Regions from separate parts of the Delftia sp. Cs1-4 genome, predicted to be linked through region 1. Evidence: predicted binding sites of a transcription regulator. Region 1 holds the regulator's gene; each other region holds the start of a gene.
What was found. The regulator FNR, encoded in region 1, switches genes on or off when oxygen is low (the NO sensors DNR and NnrR bind a similar motif). The targets are predictions, from matches to a motif close to TTGATNNNNATCAA.

Region 1 (6,778 bases):
AGATGTTCTGGGTGCTGTTCTACGGCTTTGCCACCTATGGCAACGCGGGCTACATGCGCGAGCAGGTCTGCAAGTACATGTGCCCCTATGCGCGCTTTCAGAGCGCCATGTTCGACCGGGACACCATGATCGTCAGCTACGACACGGGCCGGGGCGAGCCGCGTGCACCGCGCACCAAGAAGGTGGACTACAAGGCCCAGGGCCTGGGCGACTGCATCGACTGCAAGATGTGCGTGCAGGTCTGCCCCGTGGGCATCGACATCCGCAACGGTCTGCAATACGAATGCATTGGCTGCGGCCTGTGCATAGACGCCTGCAATTCCATCATGGACAAGATGGAGTACCCGCGCGGCCTGATCCGCCTGACCACGCAGAACGCCATGGCCGGCCTGTGGCGGCGTGCCCAGGTGCTGCGCCGCATCTTCCGTCCGCGCGTGCTGATCTACTCGGCCGTGCTGATCGGCTTGAGCGTGGCCATGATCGTGAGCCTGGCGCTGCGCCAGTCGGTCAAGGTGGACGTGATCCGCGACCGCGCCTCGCTGTCGCGCATCGTGGCGGGCGGCAAGCTGGAGAATGTCTACCGCCTGCAGATCATGAATGCCACCGAGCAGGCCCAGCGCTACCGCATCAGCGCCCACGGCCTCGATGGGCTGGAGCTGGCGTCCGAGCAGGAAGTCGAGGTCGGCCCGGCCGAGACGCGCGGCATTGCGGCGCGCCTGCAGATTCCCTACGGTTCGGCCGAGCCGGGCTCGCACACCGTATTCTTCGATATCGATGCCGTGCATTCAGGCGCGGGACGCGCGTCCGAAAAGGCCGTCTTCCTGGTGCCCCGGTGATGTTCCTGGCAGGCGCGGCACGGTCCGCGCCTGCCGCCTGAAAGAAAGAGGTTTCCCATGTCTTCCAGTCCCGCAGTGTCCGCGCCCGCGCAGGCTCCCTCGCACCCCGACGCCGGCAAGCCCTGGTGGAAGTTCGGCCATGTCTGGCTGGTGGTGGCCGGCCCGGCGGCCGTGGTGGTCGCTGCCGTGATCACGGCCATCATCGCCATCAATGGCGCCGATCCCGTGATCGACCCCGACTACTACCGCAACGGCATCACGATCAACGAGCGTGCCGATGGCGTGCGCGAAGTGCCCAAGAGCATGGCGCCCGCCGTCACCGGCCGCAACCATGCGGCCACGCCCGCGCACGATCACCCCACGGACCGCTGATCGCCGTGCACCCCTGCAAGAGGCCGCAGTCGCGGCCTTTTTGCATGGCGGATCGCATCTCCGGCATGCGCGACGGGTGAGGGTTTCCTACAGGCGTGCAGGGCGCTGCGGGGCTTGGCGCCATGCGTTGGCGCGGCGCACAATGAAGGCGACCCCTCGACAGCACAAGGAGATCGCTGATGTTGGCCCAACGCTGGATGTGGATTGCCTGGCCTGCCTTTCTGGCAGCCGCCGTGATGGAGATGCTGGTTTTTGCCTTTGTGGACCCGCTGGAGCTGCATTGGCTCGGCGACCTGGGCTGGTCGCGCCAGGGCATCTACACGCTGGCCTTCTTCGCCTTCTGGGGCGTGACCATGCTCTCCAGCCTGATGACCACCATGCTGGGTCGCTCGGCCCGCGATCTCAATGACGGCGTGGTCTCCGAGCCCGACCCGGATCTGGCCATGCAGGGGCTGGGGCGGGACTGAGCGAGAGCCCGCCGCAATGAACAAGGCCCGCTGTCGCGGGCCTTGTTCATTGGCGGATGAATGCTTGCCGCCCTTGCAGCCTCACTGGCACTGCTGGCTGTTGACGATGCGCTTGAGCGCCTCCGTGTCCAGGATGCGCAGATGGCGCTGGCGCACCTCAATGATGTTGTCGTCCGCGAACTTGGAGAAGGTGCGGCTCACCGTCTCCAGCTTCAGGCCCAGGTAGCTGCCGATTTCCTCGCGCGTCATGCGCAGCACCAGTTCGGACTTGGAAAAGCCCCGCGCATGCAGGCGCTGCACCAGGTTGAGCACGAAGGCGGCCAGGCGCTCTTCTGCGCGCATGCTGCCCAGCAGCAGCATCACGCCGTGCTCGCGCACGATCTCGCGGCTCATGACCTTGTGCACATGGTTTTGCAGGGCCGTGACCTCGCGCGACAGGTCTTCCAGCTTGTCGAAGGGCATGACGCAGACTTCGGCGTCTTCCAGCGCGACGGCATCGCAGGTGTGGTGGTCGTTGACGATGCCGTCCAGGCCGATGATCTCGCCGGCCATCTGAAAGCCTGTGACCTGGTCGCGTCCGTCCTCGGTGGCCACGCAGGTCTTGAAGAAGCCGGTGCGGATGGCGTACAGCGAGGTGAATGTCTCGCCGTTGCGAAACAGCAGGCCTCCGCGCTTGACCTTGCGGCGCGTGGCCACGATGTCGTCGATGCGCTGCATCTGCTCGGCATCCAGGCCCATGGGCATGCACAGTTCGCGCAGGTTGCAGTTGGAGCAGGAGGCTTTGATGGTCTGAAGGTTCATGGAGTGATAAACATCAGCGGCACACAGCGTGCCGGCGGTGACCTCGTGGATTGCGATGAGTTGGATCAAATTGTCGCAGCAGTCCCTCAAACAACTCTTGATATGAGTCAAGGACATGACCGATGTGCTGCGGCACAGTCGAGGTATTAGAGGAAAAAACCCATGACCGCTGTCACCCCAGAGCTGCTGCGTCGCTTTGACGTACCGGGGCCCCGATACACCTCGTTCCCTACCGCCGACCGCTTTGTCGAGGCCTTTGGTGCAGAGGACTATATCCTGGCGCTGCAACAACGCAAATCGAGTACCGCAGCGCGTGCCATGCCTTTGTCGCTGTATGTGCACGTGCCCTTTTGCGAGTCGCTTTGCTACTACTGCGCCTGCAACAAGATCGTGACGCGTCACCATGATCGCGCTGCCGTCTACCTGGACTACCTGGCGCGCGAGATGGCCTTGCATACGGCCCATTGCGGCAAGGGCCAGGCCGTCAGCCAGCTGCACCTGGGCGGCGGCACGCCCACCTTCTTCTCCGACGACGAGCTGCGCACGCTGATGGGCCTGTTGCGCGAGCATTTCAAGCTGGAGCCGGGTGGCGAGTACTCCATCGAGGTCGATCCGCGCACCGTCAGCGTCGAGCGCCTGGCCGTGCTCAAGGAGCTGGGCTTCAACCGCCTGAGCTTCGGCGTGCAGGACTTCGACGAGCAGGTGCAGATCGCGGTGCACCGCGTGCAGCCGGCCGAGCAGGTGTTCGAGCTGGTGGCGGCCGCGCGGCAGCTGGGCTTTGCCTCCATCAACGTGGACCTGATCTACGGCCTGCCCAAGCAGACGCCCGAATCCTTCGAGCGCACGCTGGCCCAGGTCAACGCGCTGCGGCCCGACCGCATCGCGCTCTATGCCTATGCCCACCTGCCCGAGCGCTTCAAGCCGCAGCGGCGCATTGCGGCCGAGGATCTGCCCCAGGGGGCCGACAAGCTGGCCATGCTGTCGCGTTCCATCGCCGCGTTCATGGACGGTGGTTATGTCTATGTGGGCATGGACCACTTCGCCCTGCCGGAGGACTCGCTGGCCGTGGCCAAGCGCCAGGGCCGGCTGCACCGCAACTTCCAGGGCTACAGCACCCAGCCCGACTGCGACCTGATTGCGCTGGGCGTGTCGGCCATCGGCAAGGTGGGTGCCAGCTACAGCCAGAACGCCAAGACGCTGGAGGAGTACTACGACGCCATCGACGCCAGCCACCTGCCCGTGGTGCGGGGCCTGGCGCTGTCGCGCGACGACCTGGTGCGCCGCGCCGTCATCATGGCCATCATGTGCCAGGGCGCCGTGCTGTTCGAGCCCATGGAGCAGGCATGGCTGCTGGGCTTTCGCGAGTACTTCGCGCCCGAGATGGCGGCCCTGGAGGACCTGCAGGCCAAGGGCCTGGTGCAGATCAGCGACGAGGGCTTCCAGGTCACGCCCATGGGCTGGTACTTCGTGCGCGGCGTGGCCATGCTGTTTGACCGATATCTGCAGGCGGACAAGAACCGGGCGCGGTTTTCGAGGATCATCTAGGCCCCATGCTGTTGTCGCTCCTCTGGACCGCTTTGATCATGGGGCTCGTCGGCGGGCCCCATTGCCTTGCCATGTGCGCTGCGCCCTGCGGCGTGGTCACGGGCGGGGCGGGGCAGGGCGGCGGCTCGCAGGTGGTGGCCGTGCATGGATTGCAAAGCCGGCTGTGGCTGCGCACGGCGCTGTTCCACGGCGGCCGTCTGGCCGGTTATGCCAGCCTGGGCGCTGCCTCGGCCCTGGCCATGGAAAGCCTGTCCTGGCTCACCAGCCAGACCACGGCGCTGCAGCCGTTCTGGACACTGACCCATGTCGCCGTGATGGCCTGGGGCCTGGCCATGATGGTGCAGGCCCGCCAGCCCGCCTGGCTGGAGTCTGCCGGCCGCGCCGCCTGGCGGCGCGTGCAGCCCTGGGTATCGGCGCCGGGCGGCACGCTGGCGGCAGGCTATGCCTGGGCGCTCATGCCTTGCGGACTGCTGTATTCGGCCGTGCTGGTCGCCGCGCTCAGCGGCGGGCCGTTGCAGGGCGCGCTGGCCATGGCGGCCTTTGGCGTGGGCAGCGGGCTGTGGCTGGTGGCCGGCCCCTGGCTGTGGCGGCTGGGCCGGCAGCGCCTGAACGGCCTGCGCGCCGAATGGGGCACGCGCCTGGCCGGCCTGATGCTGGTGGGCGTGGCCGTCTGGGCGCTGTGGATGGACCTGATCTACAAGCCCAGCCTCTGGTGCCGTTGAGCAACAGCTGAGGCCAGACTTGGCACCTGGGGCCGCGGATTGGCTGCGAGGCCCTCAGAACTGGAGATAATGCCCGAATCATCGGCTTACATATTGCCGATTCCTTCAGCCTCGGGGCCGTTGCCGCGCGTGAACCATTCCGTCCTCATCGATATCCGAGACCTCCGTCCGGGCATGTTTGTCCAGCTCGATGTTGGGTGGCTGAACCATCCCTTTCCGGTCAGCAGCTTCAAGATCACCTCCAGCGCACAGATCCAGACCCTGAAATCCCTGGGCCTGGAGGTGGTGCGCTGTGTCCCGCACAAAAGCGACACCTGGCCCGCCGAGGTGCGCACCCCGCCGCCGCAGGAGCTGCCGCCCGTCGTGGTGGCCCCCGAGCCTGCACCCACCGAACCTGCGCCAGCACCGCTGCTGCTGTCCGTGCCCGACTGGCGCGGCCGGCTGGAGGACTGCAATGCGCGCTTTCAGAAGGTGGAGCGCGGCTATGTGGCCATAGAGACCACCATTGCCAGCGCGCCCGAGCAGGCGCGCATGCCCACCGAGGCCCTGGTCGATGGCTGCCTGGCCGAACTGGCGGGCCCGCAGGACGTGGCCATTCACCTGCTGTCCGATGGCGTGGGCAGCAGCCAGAGCGTGCATGCCGTCAACGTGACCGTGCTCAGCCTGCTGCTGGGCCGGGCCCTGGGCCTGCAGGAATCGCTGCTGCGCGACCTGGGCCTGGCGGCGCTGCTGCATGACGCGGGAAAGCCCGTGGCCGGTGTCGAAGGCATGCACGGCCTGGCCCTGGAGCCTTCCGTGCCCGACGCCCTGCGCGAGCGCTACGAGCGCCATGTGGGCGAATCCGTGGCCATTGCCATGCGCATGGGCCTGTCGGCCCAGGTCACCACGGCCATCGCCCAGCACCATGAATGGGCCGACGGCACGGGGTTCCCGCTGAGCCTGGTGGCCGAAGACATGGAACTCACGGGCCAGATCCTGGCCCTGGTCAACACCTACGATCGCCTGTGCAATCCCGGCGATGCACAGACGCCGCATACGCCGCACGAGGCCCTGTCCATGCTGTTCAGTCGGCTGCGCGACAAGTTCGCCGCGCCCGTGCTCAATGGCTTCATCCGCATGATGGGTGTGTTCCCCCCGGGCTCGGTGGTGGAGCTGACCGACGGGCGCCATGCCATGGTCATGTCCGTGAATGCATCACGCCCGCTCAAGCCCTCGGTGATGGTGCACGATGCCGGCGTGCCGGCCGCGCAGGCGCCCGTGCTGGCGCTGGAGCTGTTTCCCGAGCTGGGCATACGCCGGGGAGTGGCGCCCGCGCAGCTGCCGCGCGATGCGCTGGACTACCTGTCGCCGCGCCGGCGTGTCTGCTATTACTTTGAACGGGCGGTGGAGTTGGATCCACCGAAGGTGGCGTCTTGAACAAGCAAGCGCTCAACCGCGCCTGGCCCCGCCTGCTGGATGCACTGCAGGAGGCCCTGTGGCTGATCGATGCGCGCACCCTGAAGGTGCTGCGCGCCAACGCCGCCAGCGAATCCGTCACCGGCTATGAGGCCGATGCGGCCCCGGGCCTGCCCGTGCAGGTGCTGGCCGCCACGCCGCAGCAGCAGGCTTTCTGGAGCGATCCCTTCAACTGGCAGGCCGGAGCCCAGTTCATTGCCGAGGTGCGCCGCGCCGATGGCCAGCTGGCGCCCGTGGAGATGCGCGTGCGCGCGCTCGACGGCGAGGTGCTGCTGGTCAGCATGCTGGACCGGCGCGAGCAGGCCTTGCACGAGGCCGAGTTCGAGAGCCTGTTGGGCGAGCTGCGCGCCACGCTGGAGTCCGCGGCCGACGCCATCCTGGTCTGCGATCCCGATGGCCGCATCCGCGCCTTCAATCACCGCTTTGCCACGCTCTGGGGCATTCCCGAGGCGCTGCTGGTGCGCCGCAACGACGTGGCCATCCTCGACCACCTGGCCAGCCAGGTGCGCGATGCCGAATCCTATGCGCGCCAGTTGAAGCTGCTGTCGGCCCAGCCCCTGATGGAGGCGGCCGACGTGCT
Region 2 (6,778 bases), 1.4 Mb from region 1:
CTTGTTGTCGCCGATGCGGATCACGCGCTCGGGCGGCAGGCCGATTTCCTTGGTCCAGATGTCATAGGCCTCGTCGTCCTCGGCGTAGACCGTGGCCAGCAGGCGTTCCTTGGGCAGCTTGTAGACCTCGGTCAGCAGCTCCCAGGCCCACTTGAGCGACTCGCGCTTGAAGTAATCGCCGAAGGACCAGTTGCCCAGCATCTCGAAGAAGGTGTGGTGGCGGGCCGTGTAGCCCACGTTTTCCAGATCGTTGTGCTTGCCGCCTGCGCGCAAGCAGGTCTGCACCGAGGTGGCGCGCTTGTAGGGGCGCTTGTCGGTGCCCAGGAACACGTCCTTGAACTGGACCATGCCCGAGTTGGTGAACATCAGCGTCGGGTCGTTGCCGGGCACCAGGGGGCTCGACTCCACGATGGTGTGGCCCTTGGATGCGAAAAAGTCCAGAAAGCTCTTGCGAATGTCGGCAACGGTGAAAGTGGGTGTGCTCATGGTGTCTAGGAGTTCGGAGCGCGCACGCGGGGCGCTGTCCCTGGCGGGAGGGTGTCCCGTCGGGACCAACGCGCATTATAGGTTTGCCCCATGGTTGCGGCAGCGAGCCCTGCCTGGCCTCCATCACGCACGTGGCCAAAGAAGGCCTCTCCTCCCATCTGCCCGAGCGCGCAACAGCGGCGCGCGACTGGCCGGTCCGCGGCGCCTGCAGCTGTGGGTGGCGCCCCATCCGGGCCGCAGGGCCGACATTCTTGCGCTGGAGAAATGGCTGGTGCAGGAGATGGGGGAGATGGCTAGCACAGGCGATCTCGCCGTTCCCTGATCCCGCTCAGACTGCGCGCGATGGGCGCCCTGGATAATCGCCAGCCGGAACCACAGCAAGCACACCATGGCGCAACCACAGACACCCGAGCCCCATTCCAGCGAACCGGCCCCCGCTGCCAGCGCCAACCGATCCAATCCGGCCAAACCGCCCAAGCCGCCAAAAAGCCGCATCGTGCCCTGGCTCATCGGCCTGCCCGTGGCCTTCTTCGCTGTGCTCATGCTGGCTGGCCAGCTGCTGTCCACGCCCGAAGGCGAGGCACGCTGGGTGGAGCGCGAAACCATCAAGATCTGCCGCAAGGAAACCGCGCGGCCAGAGGCCGAGCGCAAGACGCAGCAGTTTGAATCGGTGCAGGACTGCGACAGGCTCGAATTCGACTTCAAGCAGCGCTACGGTGAAAACCCCTGAGGCGAAGTCACAACGAAAAAGGCCGGCAGAGCCGGCCTTTGACTTGCAAGGGCTCGTTCAGTCGCGCGTCTCGATGGCGCGGTTGATGCCCAGCGCCGCCAGCGTGCACAGCGCACCCGACAGCAGATAGATCCCCAGCGCCACCAGTCCGAAGCGCGAGGACACGCCCAGGGCCACCAGCGGAGCGAATGCCGCGCCCACCAGCCAGGCCATGTCCGAGGACAGCGCAGCACCCGTGTAGCGATAGCGTGAGGGGAAGTTGGACGTCACCGTGCCTGCCGCCTGGCCATAGGACAGGCCCAGCAGGATGAAGCCGACGATGATGAACACGTTGTTCCCCATCGTTCCGCTGCCCAGCAGCCAGGGCGCCAGGAAGCTGAAGATGCCGATCAGGCAGGCCATGGTGCCCAGCGTGTTGCGCCGGCCCACACGGTCGGCCAGCCAGCCCGAGACCATGATGGCGGCAGCCGCACAGAAGGCGCCCACGATCTGCACCCCGAGCACATGGGTCACCGACTGGTCCGAGTACAGCGAGATCCAGGACAGCGGGAAGATGGTCACCAAGTGGAACAGCGCAAAGCTGGCCAGGGCGGCAAACGCACCGATCACCACGTTGCGCCCCTCGTCGCGCATCAGCGGCAGCACGCCCATGGGCTCCAGCTCACGCTGCTGCAGCAGTTCGGTGTAGGACTGGCCCACGACCAGGCGCAGCCGGGCAAACAGTGCCACGACGTTGATGGCAAAGGCCACGCAGAAGGGATAGCGCCAGCCCCAGCTGAGGAACTCGTCGGCTCCCACATGGGCGTAGATGAAGGCAAACAGCCCTGCCGCGAGCACGAAGCCCAGCGGCGCGCCCAACTGGCCCATCATCGAATACCAGCCGCGCCGGTTCTTGGGCGCCGACATGGCCAGCAGCGACGGCAGACCGTCCCACGAGCCGCCCAGCGCAATGCCCTGGCCTATGCGCAGCAGCGCCAGCACGATGATGGCATTCACCCCCGCCTGCTGGTAGCTGGGCAGGAAGGCCATGCCCACGGTGCACACGCCCAGCAGAAACAGCGCCAGCGTCAGCTTGGTCGCCCGCCCCCAGCGCCGCTGCACGGCCATGGACAGCGCCGTGCCCAGCGGCCGGGCCACGAAGGCCAGCGAGAAGATGGCGAACGACATCAGCGTGCCGTCGAGCTTGGAAAGGTAGGGAAACAGCAGTGCCGGGAAGACCAGCACGCAGGCGATGCCGAACACGAAGAAGTCGAAGTACTCCGAGGATCGCCCGATGATCACGCCGACGGCGATTTCGTTGGGCGTGACATCTTCGTGGGTGTCGGCGCGGGACAGAGATTCTTTGCTCTCATAGCTTCCGCCGGGGAAGCTTGCAGTTGTGTCGAGGCCGCTCATAGATGGATGCTCCTTGTCTCGTCTCACTGACAGCTCTGTTCTACGCCCTCGCTTGATCTGGCGCAAGGCGGTTTCCACCTCGACCGGCCTCGGTGTTTGTCCTGCTGCGCGCGACGCGAAAATGCGGCCTCCGGACCGCCAGGCACATGCCGTGCACCCGCCCAGGTAGCAGAAAGTTCCCGGGTTCTCCTTGACGTTGGACAAAATGTCCAATGGACAAATTTATACTTCGTAATACATTTGCCCGGATCTTGTAATCCGCGTTTCTATGTAAACGCGCTCTTGTTGCGCCCCTAGCATGCTAAAAATCAAGGAACTCCGTGGGCCTGCGTGGCTCACCGCGGCCGCTTTGACAGCCAGTCTCACTGGCTGCAGCAAAGCCGTCGTGCTCAACCCCGCCGGCGACATCGCCGCGCAGCAAGGCAACCTGGTGGTCACGGCCACCTTGCTGATGCTGATCATCATCATCCCGGTGATCATCCTCACGCTGCTTTTCGCCTGGAAATACCGCCAGTCGAACACCGAGGCCCACTACGACCCCGAATGGCACCACTCCACCACGCTGGAGCTGGTGATCTGGTCCGTGCCGCTGATGATCATCATCGCGCTGGGCGCCATCACCTGGATCAGCACCCACAAGCTGGACCCCTACCGTCCGCTGGACCGCGTCTCGGCCACCAAGCCGCTGAGCACCGATGTCAAGCCGCTGGAGGTGCAGGTCGTGGCCATGGACTGGAAGTGGCTGTTCTTCATCCCTGAAAAAGGCATCGCCACCGTCAACGAGCTGGCCGCTCCCGTGGATCGTCCCATCCACTTCAAGCTGACCGCCACCTCGACGATGAACTCCTTCTACGTGCCTGACCTGGCCGGCATGATCTATGCCATGCCCGGCATGCAGACCGAGCTGAACGCCGTGATCAACAAGCCCGGCGTGTTCCACGGCCTGGCATCGCACTACAGCGGCGCCGGCTTCTCGGGCATGACGTTCAAGTTCCATGGCCTGAGCAACGAAGAGTTCGATCAGTGGGTTGCCAAGGCCAAGTCCGAAGGCAAGGCCCTGACGCGCGATACCTACCTGAACCTGGTCAAGCCCAGCGAGCGCAACCCGGTCGAGCGCTTCGCCACGGTGGACGAAGGCCTGTACGACAAGGTGCTCAACCGCTGTGTCGAAGAAGGCAAGATGTGCATGCATCACATGATGGCCATCGACGCTGCTGGCGGCGAAGCCTATCTCAAGGCCGTGGGCATGAACCTGCCCCAGGATGTGTGCACGGTGCAAAACGCCGACCGCGTCGTGGCCTTCCTGGACCAGCGCGACGGCTCCGCAGCCGCTGCGCAGCAATAAGCAGTTAGCGGACGCGGACGACGGCCAGACCGCCGCCCGCTCCCATCACGACCTAAGAGACTCGATATGTCTGAACATACCTCCCCGGCACAGGCCCACTGGCTGCTGGGTCGCATCACTTGGGACTCCATCCCGATGGCGCATGAGCCCATCGTGCTGGCGACCTTCATCGCCGTGGTGCTCGGCGGCCTTGCCGTGCTGGGCCTGCTCACCAAGTTCCGCCTGTGGGGCCCGCTGTGGCGCGACTGGCTGTGCAGCATCGACCACAAGAAGATCGGCATCATGTACATGATCCTCGGTCTGGTCATGCTGCTGCGCGGCTTTGCCGACGCGCTGATGATGCGCCTGCAGCAGGCCATGGCCTTCGGCGACAACCTGGGCTACCTGCCTCCGCACCACTACGACCAGATCTTCACGGCCCACGGCGTGATCATGATCTTCTTCGTGGCCATGCCCTTCGTTACCGGCCTGATGAACTATCTGGTGCCGCTGCAGATCGGCGCACGCGACGTGTCCTTCCCGTTCCTGAACAACTTCAGCTTCTGGATGACGACGGGCGGCGCCGTGCTGGTGATGATCTCGCTGTTCCTGGGCGAGTTCTCCACCTCCGGCTGGCTGGCACTGTCCAACCTGGGGGCGCAGAACCCCGGGGTCGGGCTTGACTACTACATCTGGGGATTGCAGGTGGCCGGCGTCGGCACCACGCTGTCAGGCATCAACCTGATCGTGACCATCATCAAGATGCGCGCACCCGGCATGAACCTGATGAAGATGCCCGTCTTCACCTGGACCGCCCTGTGCACCAACGCGCTGATCGTGGCCTCGTTCCCCATCCTGACCGCAGCCCTGGTGCTGATGTCGCTGGACCGCTACGTCGGCACGAACTTCTTCACGAACGAGCTGGGCGGCAACCCCATGCTGTACGTGAACCTGATCTGGATCTGGGGCCACCCCGAGGTCTACATCCTGATCCTGCCCTGCTTCGGCATCTTCTCGGAGATCGTCTCCACCTTCAGCCGCAAGCGCCTGTTCGGCTACACCTCCATGGTGTACGCGACGGTGTGTATCACCATCCTGTCCTACCTGGTCTGGCTGCACCACTTCTTCACCATGGGCTCCGGCGCCAGCGTGAACACCTTCTTCGGCATCACGACGATGATCATCTCGATCCCGACGGGCGCCAAGATCTTCAACTGGCTGTTCACCATGTACCGCGGCCGCATCCGCTTCACGGTGCCGATGCTGTGGACCGTGGGCTTCATGTGCACCTTTGCCATCGGCGGCATGACCGGCGTGCTGCTGGCCGTTCCCCCGGCCGACTTCGTGCTGCACAACAGCCTGTTCCTGATCGCCCACTTTCACAACGTGATCATCGGCGGCGTGGTGTTCGGCGTGTTCGCCGGCATCAACTTCTGGTTCCCCAAGGCCTTCGGCTACAAGCTCGACGAGTTCTGGGGCAAGTGCTCGTTCTGGTTCTGGCTGGTCGGCTTCTGGGTCGCCTTCACACCGCTGTACGTGCTGGGCCTGATGGGCGTGACACGCCGTGCCAACCACTTCGAGGACCCCTCGCTGCAGATCTGGTTCGTGATCGCCGCCCTGGGCGCCGGTCTGGTGGCACTGGGCATCGGCAGCTTCCTGATCCAGCTGGTGGTCAGCTACTTCAAGCGCGACCAGCTGCGTGACGTGACCGGCGACCCATGGGAAGGCCGCACGCTGGAGTGGGCCACCTCCTCGCCCCCTCCCCAGTACAACTTCGCCTTCACGCCCGTGGTGCATGAGATCGATGCCTGGTGGGACATGAAGAAGCACGGCTACCAGCGTCCGCTGACCGGCTTCAAGCCCGTCCACATGCCGTCCAACACCGGCGCCGGTGTCGTGATCGCCGCGCTGTCCACGGTCTTCGGCTTCGCGATGATCTGGCACATGTGGCCCCTGGCCATTGCGTCGTTCGCCGCCACCGTGCTGGCATCGATCATCCACACGTTCAACTACAAGCGCGACTACTACATCCCCGCCGCGGAAGTCGCGGCCACGGAAGAACTGCGCACACAACAGCTGGCACGTCATGTCTGATACCCGTTACACCGCAGGCGGCGCTGCCGCCCTGGCCCCGCGCGAGTACCACCTCGCCGAGGAGCCCCATCCCGAAAACGGCACCGCTCTGGGCTTCTGGCTCTACCTGATGAGCGACTGCCTGATCTTTGCAGCGCTGTTCGCCACCTATGGCGTGCTGGGCCGCAACTACGCTGCAGGCCCCACGGGCGCCCAGTTGTTCGACCTGCCCCTGGTGGCGATGAACACGGCCTTCCTGCTGCTGTCGTCCATCACCTTCGGCTTCGCCATGCTGCAAAAGCAGCAGGGCAAGCTGGGCGGCACCCAGCTGTGGCTGGCCATCACCGGCCTGTTCGGCCTGTGCTTCCTGGGCCTGGAACTCTATGAGTTCTCCCACCTGCTGCACGAGGGCGCAGGCCCTCAGCGCAGCGCCTTCCTGTCCTCGTTCTTCACGCTGGTGGGCACCCACGGCCTGCACGTGAGCTTCGGCCTGATCTGGCTGGTCACGCTGATGATCCAGATCAACAAGCACGGCCTGACGCACGAGAACAACCGCCGCCTGATGTGCCTGTCGATGTTCTGGCACTTCTTGGACGTGGTCTGGATCGGCGTCTTCACTTTTGTTTACCTGATGGGGGTGCTGTAAATGGCTGCACACGACATCCACGCCGGCCATGGCCACGGTCACCACGACCATCACGGCCATGACGATCACCACCACGACGCAGGCCCGCACAGCACCTTCTCGGGCTATATGTGGGGCTTCGTGC
Region 3 (6,778 bases), 1.7 Mb from region 1:
CGGTGATGCTGCTGGACGATGCCCGCATGATCCACGAGACCACGCCCATCCAGCCAGAGCAGCCGGGCGGCGTGCGCGATACCCTGGTGCTGACCTATCGCCGCCAGGGTTTCCAGGGCTCGGAGCTGACGCGTCGCCGCAAGGATTGATGCAGCTCAAGACGCTGGCGCATGATGGGCGCACACTTTGGTTCATCGACCCGGCCGCCCCCGATTGTTGACGGCGGCCAAGCACAAAGGAGAAAACGCATGTTCAAGCACATCCTGGTTCCCGTGGACGGCTCCAACAGCTCGATGCTGGCAGTTCACAAGGGCGTGGAGCTGGCCAAGGCCTTTGGCAGCACGCTGACGGCGGTCTACGTGGTGGACCCCTATCCGTTCACGGGCGTGGGCGCCGACTTCGCCTACGGCCAGTCGCAGTACCTGAGCGCGGCCACGGCCGAGGCCAACACCACGCTGGACGCCGTCAAGAAGATCACCGACGAGGCCGGCATCACCGCCACCACCGTGGTGGGCGAAGGCCATGCGGTGCACGAAGGCATCGTGCGCGTGCTCGAGAGCACGGGCGCCGACCTGATCATCATGGGCTCGCAAGGCCGCCGTGGCCTGGAAAAGCTGATGCTGGGCAGCGTGACCCAGCGCGTGCTGGGCGCCGTGCGCGTGCCGGTGCTGGTGGTGCGCGAGTAATCACCGGGCCGCTCGGCCCTTTGCCGGGTAAAACGTCAACGGCTCCCTCGGGAGCCGTTTTTGTTGGTGCGCTGCAGGGGGAGAGGGTGATCAGCGATTGAGCAGCCGTGCCAGCCAGCCCTTTTTCTTGCGCTGCAGTTCCAGCTCCTGCAGCACTTCGTTCTTGAGCCTTTCCTTCTCGGCGGCAGGACTGGACTCGCGCGCCATGCGCAGATAGGCCTTGGCCGAGTCCACGTAGCCGGTGTCTTCGTTGCGGATGTGGTTGAACAGCCAGCGCGAGAGCATGCCGTGCAGCTCGGCGGCCACGTCCTCGCCCGCATCGAAGCGGGTCTGCATCTCGATCACGCGGCGCGTGAACAGCTCGTGCACCTTCTTGTGCGGGCCGGCGAACATGTAGCCGGCGCTCTCGATCAGGCTTTCCTCGAACACGAAGTGCGAGACGGTGTAGTCGATCATCTCGCCGATGACATCGCCCAGGGCCTCGCGGTCGGGCGAGGAGCGCAGCTCGTAGAGCTTGTTGATGTAATCGACGATGCGGCGGTGCTGCCGGTCGATTTCTGCAATCCCGGTGTCCAGCTCGGGGACCCAGACCAGCAATGCCATGACGTTCTCCAGGAATTCGGTGATTTCCAGAGAAGTATTCACGGGACTGTCACATAGCTCCTTGATGCAGATCAGGCTGATCTGCATCAATGAAATGCGGCGTTGGCCATTGCAGGCGGTGCCGGGCATGCAGCCCTGGCACCGCAGGCATGTCACTCGATCTTGGCGCCCGAGGACTCGACGATCTGCTTGGACTGCTTGAAGTCGGCCTGGAACATCTTGTCGAAGTCGGCCACGCTCATGGACTGGGGTTCGGCGCCCTGGGTCTGGATGGCATCGCGCACTTCGGGCATGGCCAGCAGCTTGTTCACTTCGGCGTTGACCTTGGTCACGACGGCCGTGGGCGTGCCCTTGGGCATGAACAGGCCGTACCAGGTGCTCACGTCAAAGCCCTTGAGGCCTGCTTCGGCCAGCGTGGGCGTGTCGGGCAGCGAGGACGAGCGCTTGGCCGAGGTCACGGCGATGGCGCGCAGCTTGCCGGCCTTGATCTGGCCGATGGCCGAGGGCACGGAGGACACCAGCAGGTCCACGTTGCCGGCCAGCGCATCCATCAGGGCCGGATTGGAGCCCTTGTAGGGCACGTGCACCAGCTGGATGCCTGCCGCCTTCTCCAGCAGCACGCCCGAGATGTGGATGCTGGTGCCATTGCCCGGCGAGCCGTAGGTCACCTTGCCCGGGTGCTGCTTGGCAGCGGCCACGATGTCGGCCAGGGTCTTGTAGGGCGAGTTCACGCTGGTGGCGATCACGATGGGCGTGTAGGCCACGTGGGCCACGGGCACCAGGTCCTTGACGGGGTTCCAGGGCAGGTTCTTGTAGAGATAGGGGCCCAGGACCACGTTGTCCTTCTGGCCCATGACCATGTCGTAGCCCGTGGGCGCTGCCTTGGCGGCCTCGGTGATGCCGATGGTGCCGCCTGCGCCCGCGCGGTTGTCGGGCACCACGGTCCACTTGCTGACTTCGGTGAGCTTGTTGGACACCACGCGCGCGAGGATGTCGGTGCCGCCGCCGGGCGGGAAGGGCACGATCATGCGCACGGGCTTGTTCGGATAGTCGGCAGCCGCACCTTGGGCGGCTGCGGAAAAGCTCATGCCCATGGCGGCGGCCACGGCGGTGCAGGTGATCAGTTGGCGGAACATGAAAGAAGAAACTCCAGGGTCTGATGGGGCGGTGCAACCCTCTCGCAGCGGACCGGCAGTGCCGGGCCGCCCATGCGGTGGGTTGTCGATGATCGGGGAGGGTGGTTCCGCCATCTTGCATTGGGAAACCCGCTATTTGGGCGGATTTCCGCAATCTGTGCCACAGGGGCTTTCACCAAGGAGCAGCTTGTGCCTGCTCCAGAGGGAAGCGGGCTATTTTATGCCGCCTTGGTGTCTGGCCGCAGGCCAGGCGCTCAGGCCTGTGCCAACTGCCTGTCCAGCACGCGCACCGTCTCGTACAGCACCCTGGTGCCGTCCAGCAGCTGGGCGGGTTCTATCCATTCCTCGGGCGCGTGGCTGCGGCCGTTGAGGCAGGGGATGAAGATCATGCCCATGGGGCCGGTGGGCGCCATGTAGACGGCGTCATGGCCGGCGCCACTGGGCATGCGCATGTAGGCGTAGCCCAGGTTTGTGCAGGCCTGCTCCACGCCCTGCATGACCAGGCCAGCGCAGTCCGTGGGCTGGGAGCGGCTCACGTCGGCCATCTCGGCACGCACGCGCAAGGCGGCCAGGCCGGGCAGGACTTCGGCCAGCAGTTCCTCGGGGAAGCGCTCCAGCACGCCGGCGTGGTCGCTGCGCACTTCCATCATCATCTCGACCAGGCCGGGCACGGCGTTGGAGGCATTGGGCGTGAGCGAGAGCCGGCCCACGGTGGCCACCACATAGTGGGGTTGGCCGCTGAGCGCAGCGGCCTTGCGGTTGGCCGCATCGATGATGCGCGCCGCGCCCACCAGCGCGTCCTGGCGGATGTCCATGGGCGTGGTGCCTGCGTGGTCGGCCTGGCCGCGCACGGTGAAGCTCACGCGGCGTATGCCCACGATGTTCGTCACCACGCCGATGGGCAGGCCGCGCTGCTCCAGCACCGGGCCCTGCTCTATGTGCAGTTCCACAAAGGCGGCCGTGCCGCCGGCGCTGCGCAGCGGGCGGTCCAGCGCCTCGGGCCGCGCGCCGATGCGGCGCATGCCTTCGGCCAGGGTTTCGCCTTGCGGGTTGCGGGCGGCCAGCATGGCGGCGTCCAGCTTGCCCGACAGCGCGCGGCTGCCTATGCAGGAGATGCCGTAGTCGCTGGGTTCTTCGGACAGGAAGTCGATCACCTCGAACGGGTGCTGCAGGGCGATGCCGTTTTCGTGCAGGCAGTGCGCGACCTCGATGCCGGCCAGCACGCCGATGATGCCGTCGAAGCGCCCGCCCATCATCACGGTATCGCAGTGCGATCCGGTGGAGATGGGGGCGCGTTGCACCGGGCCTGGGGCAGCCGGCAGGCGGCCCACCAGGTTGCCGCCCTCATCCAGATGGACCTGCATGCCCGCTGCCTCGAACTGCCCGCGCAGCCAGGCACGGGCCTGGTCGAATTCAGGGGAGAAGGCGCGGCGCGTCCACGGCACGTCGGGCAGGGTGAAGGTGGACAGGGTCTCCACGCGGCGCCACAGGCGCTCGGCATTGATGGGGGGAAGGTTGGGGGCGGAGGAAGCGGGCAGGGCGGTCATCGGTCTCGGTGGCGTCTGGGGCAGCTGGATCGGGCAGCCCGAATTCTCGCGCGAAAAAAGCAGTCCTCAGGGCAGGGGGCGCAGGCCCGCCAGCAGACGCTCGAGCGTGTCGAAGCTCACGGGTTTGACCAGGTGGTGGTCCATGCCGGCTTCCCGCGATCGTCTCAGGTCCTCCTCCTGCCCCCAGCCCGTGAGCGCGATCAGCACGACCTGGTCGCGGCCGTGCTCGGCACGGATGCGGCGGGCGACCTCCAGGCCGTCCATGCCGGGCAGGCCGATGTCCAGCAGCACCACTTCTGGCCTGAACGCCGCGTGCATGGCCAGGGCGCCGGGGCCGTCGCGGGCAATCTCGACTTCGGCGCCCAGCAGCCTGAGCAGCATGGCCAGGGTGTCGGCGGCGTCGATGTTGTCATCGACCACCAGGATGCGGCCGAAGGCCGTTGCATCCTCGGGCTGGGCATTCGGTGCCTGTCCCGCCAGGGGCTGCGCCTGGGTGGGCAGGGGCAGGTGCAGCCTGAATTCGCTGCCCTGGCCCTTGCCTTCGCTGAGCGCCTGCACGCTGCCGCCGTGCATCTCGACCAGGCTGCGCACCAGGGTCAGCCCGATGCCCAGGCCGCCCTGCCCACGGCGGCCGTTGCGGTCCACCTGCATGAACAGATCGAACACCTTGCCCAGCAGGGCGGGCGGGATGCCGATGCCGTTGTCGCGTACCGAGACCACGGCCTGCGCGCCATCGGTCCAGGCGGCCAGAACGATGTGGCCGCCGGAGTGCGAGTACTTGGCGGCATTGTTGAGCAGGTTGGAGACCATCTGCGCCAGCCGCATCGGGTCGGCCAGCAGCGATACGGGCGCGGCGGGCAGTTCCAGGCGCAACTGGTGGCTGCCTGCCTCCATGACCGCGCCGCTGGCCGCCACCACGCCTTGCAGCACATCGTTCAGGTCCACCAGTTCCTTGCGCAACTGGACCTTGCCCGTGGTGATGCGCGAGACCTCCAGCAAGTCGTCCACCATGCGGATCATGTGGTTGACCTGGCGCTCCAGCATCTCGTGGCTGTGGCGCACGCTGTCGTCGCCGCTGGCGGTGCGCTTGAGGATTTGCAGGCCGTGGCTGATGGGTGCCAGTGGATTGCGCAGCTCATGCGCCAGCGTGGCCAGGAATTCGTCCTTGCGTCGGTCGGCTTCCTTGAGGTGGTACTCGGCCTGTTTGAGTTCGGTGATGTCCTGGATGACGGAGCAGGTGCCTATGAGCTGGCCGTCGTCATCGCGCAGCGGCGCGCAGCTGACGCGCATCCACCATTCGCGGCCATCGTCGTCGGTGTGCAGCATCTCCAGACCCGGCATGACCACTTCGCCGCGCAGCGCGCGCTTGCCGGGCCAGTTCTCGGGGGCAATGGGCTGGCCCTTGTCATCCCATCCCTTCCAGCGCGGCATGCGGTCCGCCAGGGTGGAAGGAATGGCGCGCGGCACGAAGCGGTCCATGAGCGCATTGCTCAATACCATGGTGCCGCTCATGTCGGAGACGCCCACGCCCGCAGGCATCTGGTCGATGATGGCGCGCAGCTTTTTCTCGTTGGCCTGCACGGCGACGTGGACCTGTTCGCGCACACGCACCAACTGCAGCAGCGATGCGATGCGCGCCAGCAGCTCGCGCGCCGAAAAGGGCTTGACCAGGTAGTCGTCCGCGCCCGCGCGCAGGCCTTCGACCTGGGCCTCCTGGCCGGCCCGCGCGGACAGCATGATGACGGGAATGGCGCGCGTGGTCTCGTCACTGCGCAGCGCGTGCAGCAGCTCGAAGCCGTCGAGCACGGGCATCATCACGTCAGCCAGCACCAGGTCGGGCCGCTGGCGGTGGATGCTGGCCAGCGCGGCGCGGCCATCGCCCACGATCTCCACTTCATACAGCGGCTCCAGCAACTGGCCGATGTAGCTGCGCATGTCGGCGTTGTCATCGGCGCAGACGATGCGGGCACGCGGGGGCAGGGCACCACCGTGCATGTCCCGCTGCATGGGCCTGGCTTCGTCGCTGGCAGCCGGGGCGGGCTCGCCGGGCAGCCAGCGCAGGGCCTCATCCACCTGCGGGTGCGATGCAGGCGGGCGCGCGGGCCGGTGCTCGGCCGGAAGATGCGCATGCCCCCTGGGCAGGCGCACGGTGAAGCGGCTGCCTTCGCCCTCCGTGCTGCTGACCGTAACGGTGCCGCCATGCAGCCGTGCCAGCTCCTGCACCATGGCCAGGCCGATGCCCGTGCCCTCGTGCGTGCGGGCCGGCTTGCCGGGAATGCGGTGAAAACGCTGGAAGAGATGGGGCAGGTGCTGGGGCGCAATGCCCGATCCGGTGTCGGTGACGGACAGCTCCACCGCACCACAGGCCCCCCCCGCGCCGTGCGCATCATGCACATCGCGCAGCGCCACTGCGATTTCGCCTTGCAGCGTGAACTTGAAGGCGTTGGACAGCAGGTTGAGCACGATTTTTTCGTACATGTCGCGGTCCACATGGACCGGTCCGTCCAGCGGCGGGCAATCCACGCGCAGCCGCAGGCCGGCTTGCTCCACGGCCGAGCGGAACATGCTGGCCAGCTCGGCCGTGGTGCGGGCCAGGTCCGTGGGCTCGTAGCTGGCCTGCATGCGCCCGGCCTCGATGCGCGAGAAGTCCAGCAGGGCGTTGACCAGTTTTTGCAGGCGCAGCGCGTTGCGGTGGATCATCTGCGTCTGCCCGGCCGGCACCTGGCCGCCGTGCTCGCGCAGGGCATCTTCCAGCGGGCCCAGGATCAGGGTCAGCGGGGTGCGCAGCTCGTGGCTGACGTTGGAG

Region 2: a site for FNR is predicted at 2,802-2,815, ahead of cyoA (ubiquinol oxidase subunit II). Genes of this name have one in related genera too.
Region 3: a site for FNR is predicted at 1,366-1,379, ahead of DELCS14_RS12405 (bacteriohemerythrin). Genes of this name have one in related genera too.

Annotation. Positions count from the first base shown of each region.
Region 1 is NC_015563.1:4,482,137-4,488,914, reverse strand. It holds gene ccoG (cytochrome c oxidase accessory protein CcoG) at 1-836, shown strand, start outside; gene DELCS14_RS19625 (FixH family protein) at 894-1,208, shown strand; gene DELCS14_RS19620 (hypothetical protein) at 1,388-1,675, shown strand; gene fnr (fumarate/nitrate reduction transcriptional regulator Fnr) at 1,757-2,476, opposite strand; gene hemN (oxygen-independent coproporphyrinogen III oxidase) at 2,639-4,021, shown strand; gene DELCS14_RS19605 (sulfite exporter TauE/SafE family protein) at 4,027-4,743, shown strand; gene DELCS14_RS19600 (HD-GYP domain-containing protein) at 4,813-6,159, shown strand; gene DELCS14_RS19595 (bifunctional diguanylate cyclase/phosphodiesterase) at 6,156-6,778, shown strand, end outside.
Region 2 is NC_015563.1:3,096,055-3,102,832, reverse strand. It holds gene alaS (alanine--tRNA ligase) at 1-486, opposite strand, end outside; gene DELCS14_RS13730 (hypothetical protein) at 875-1,216, shown strand; gene DELCS14_RS13725 (MFS transporter) at 1,274-2,611, opposite strand; gene cyoA (ubiquinol oxidase subunit II) at 2,910-3,956, shown strand; gene cyoB (cytochrome o ubiquinol oxidase subunit I) at 4,023-6,029, shown strand; gene cyoC (cytochrome o ubiquinol oxidase subunit III) at 6,022-6,654, shown strand; gene cyoD (cytochrome o ubiquinol oxidase subunit IV) at 6,655-6,778, shown strand, end outside.
Region 3 is NC_015563.1:2,822,411-2,829,188, forward strand. It holds gene DELCS14_RS12395 (2OG-Fe dioxygenase family protein) at 1-149, shown strand, start outside; gene DELCS14_RS12400 (universal stress protein) at 249-686, shown strand; gene DELCS14_RS12405 (bacteriohemerythrin) at 777-1,331, opposite strand; gene DELCS14_RS12410 (tripartite tricarboxylate transporter substrate binding protein) at 1,442-2,425, opposite strand; gene DELCS14_RS12415 (Zn-dependent hydrolase) at 2,680-3,972, opposite strand; gene DELCS14_RS12420 (ATP-binding protein) at 4,039-6,778, opposite strand, start outside.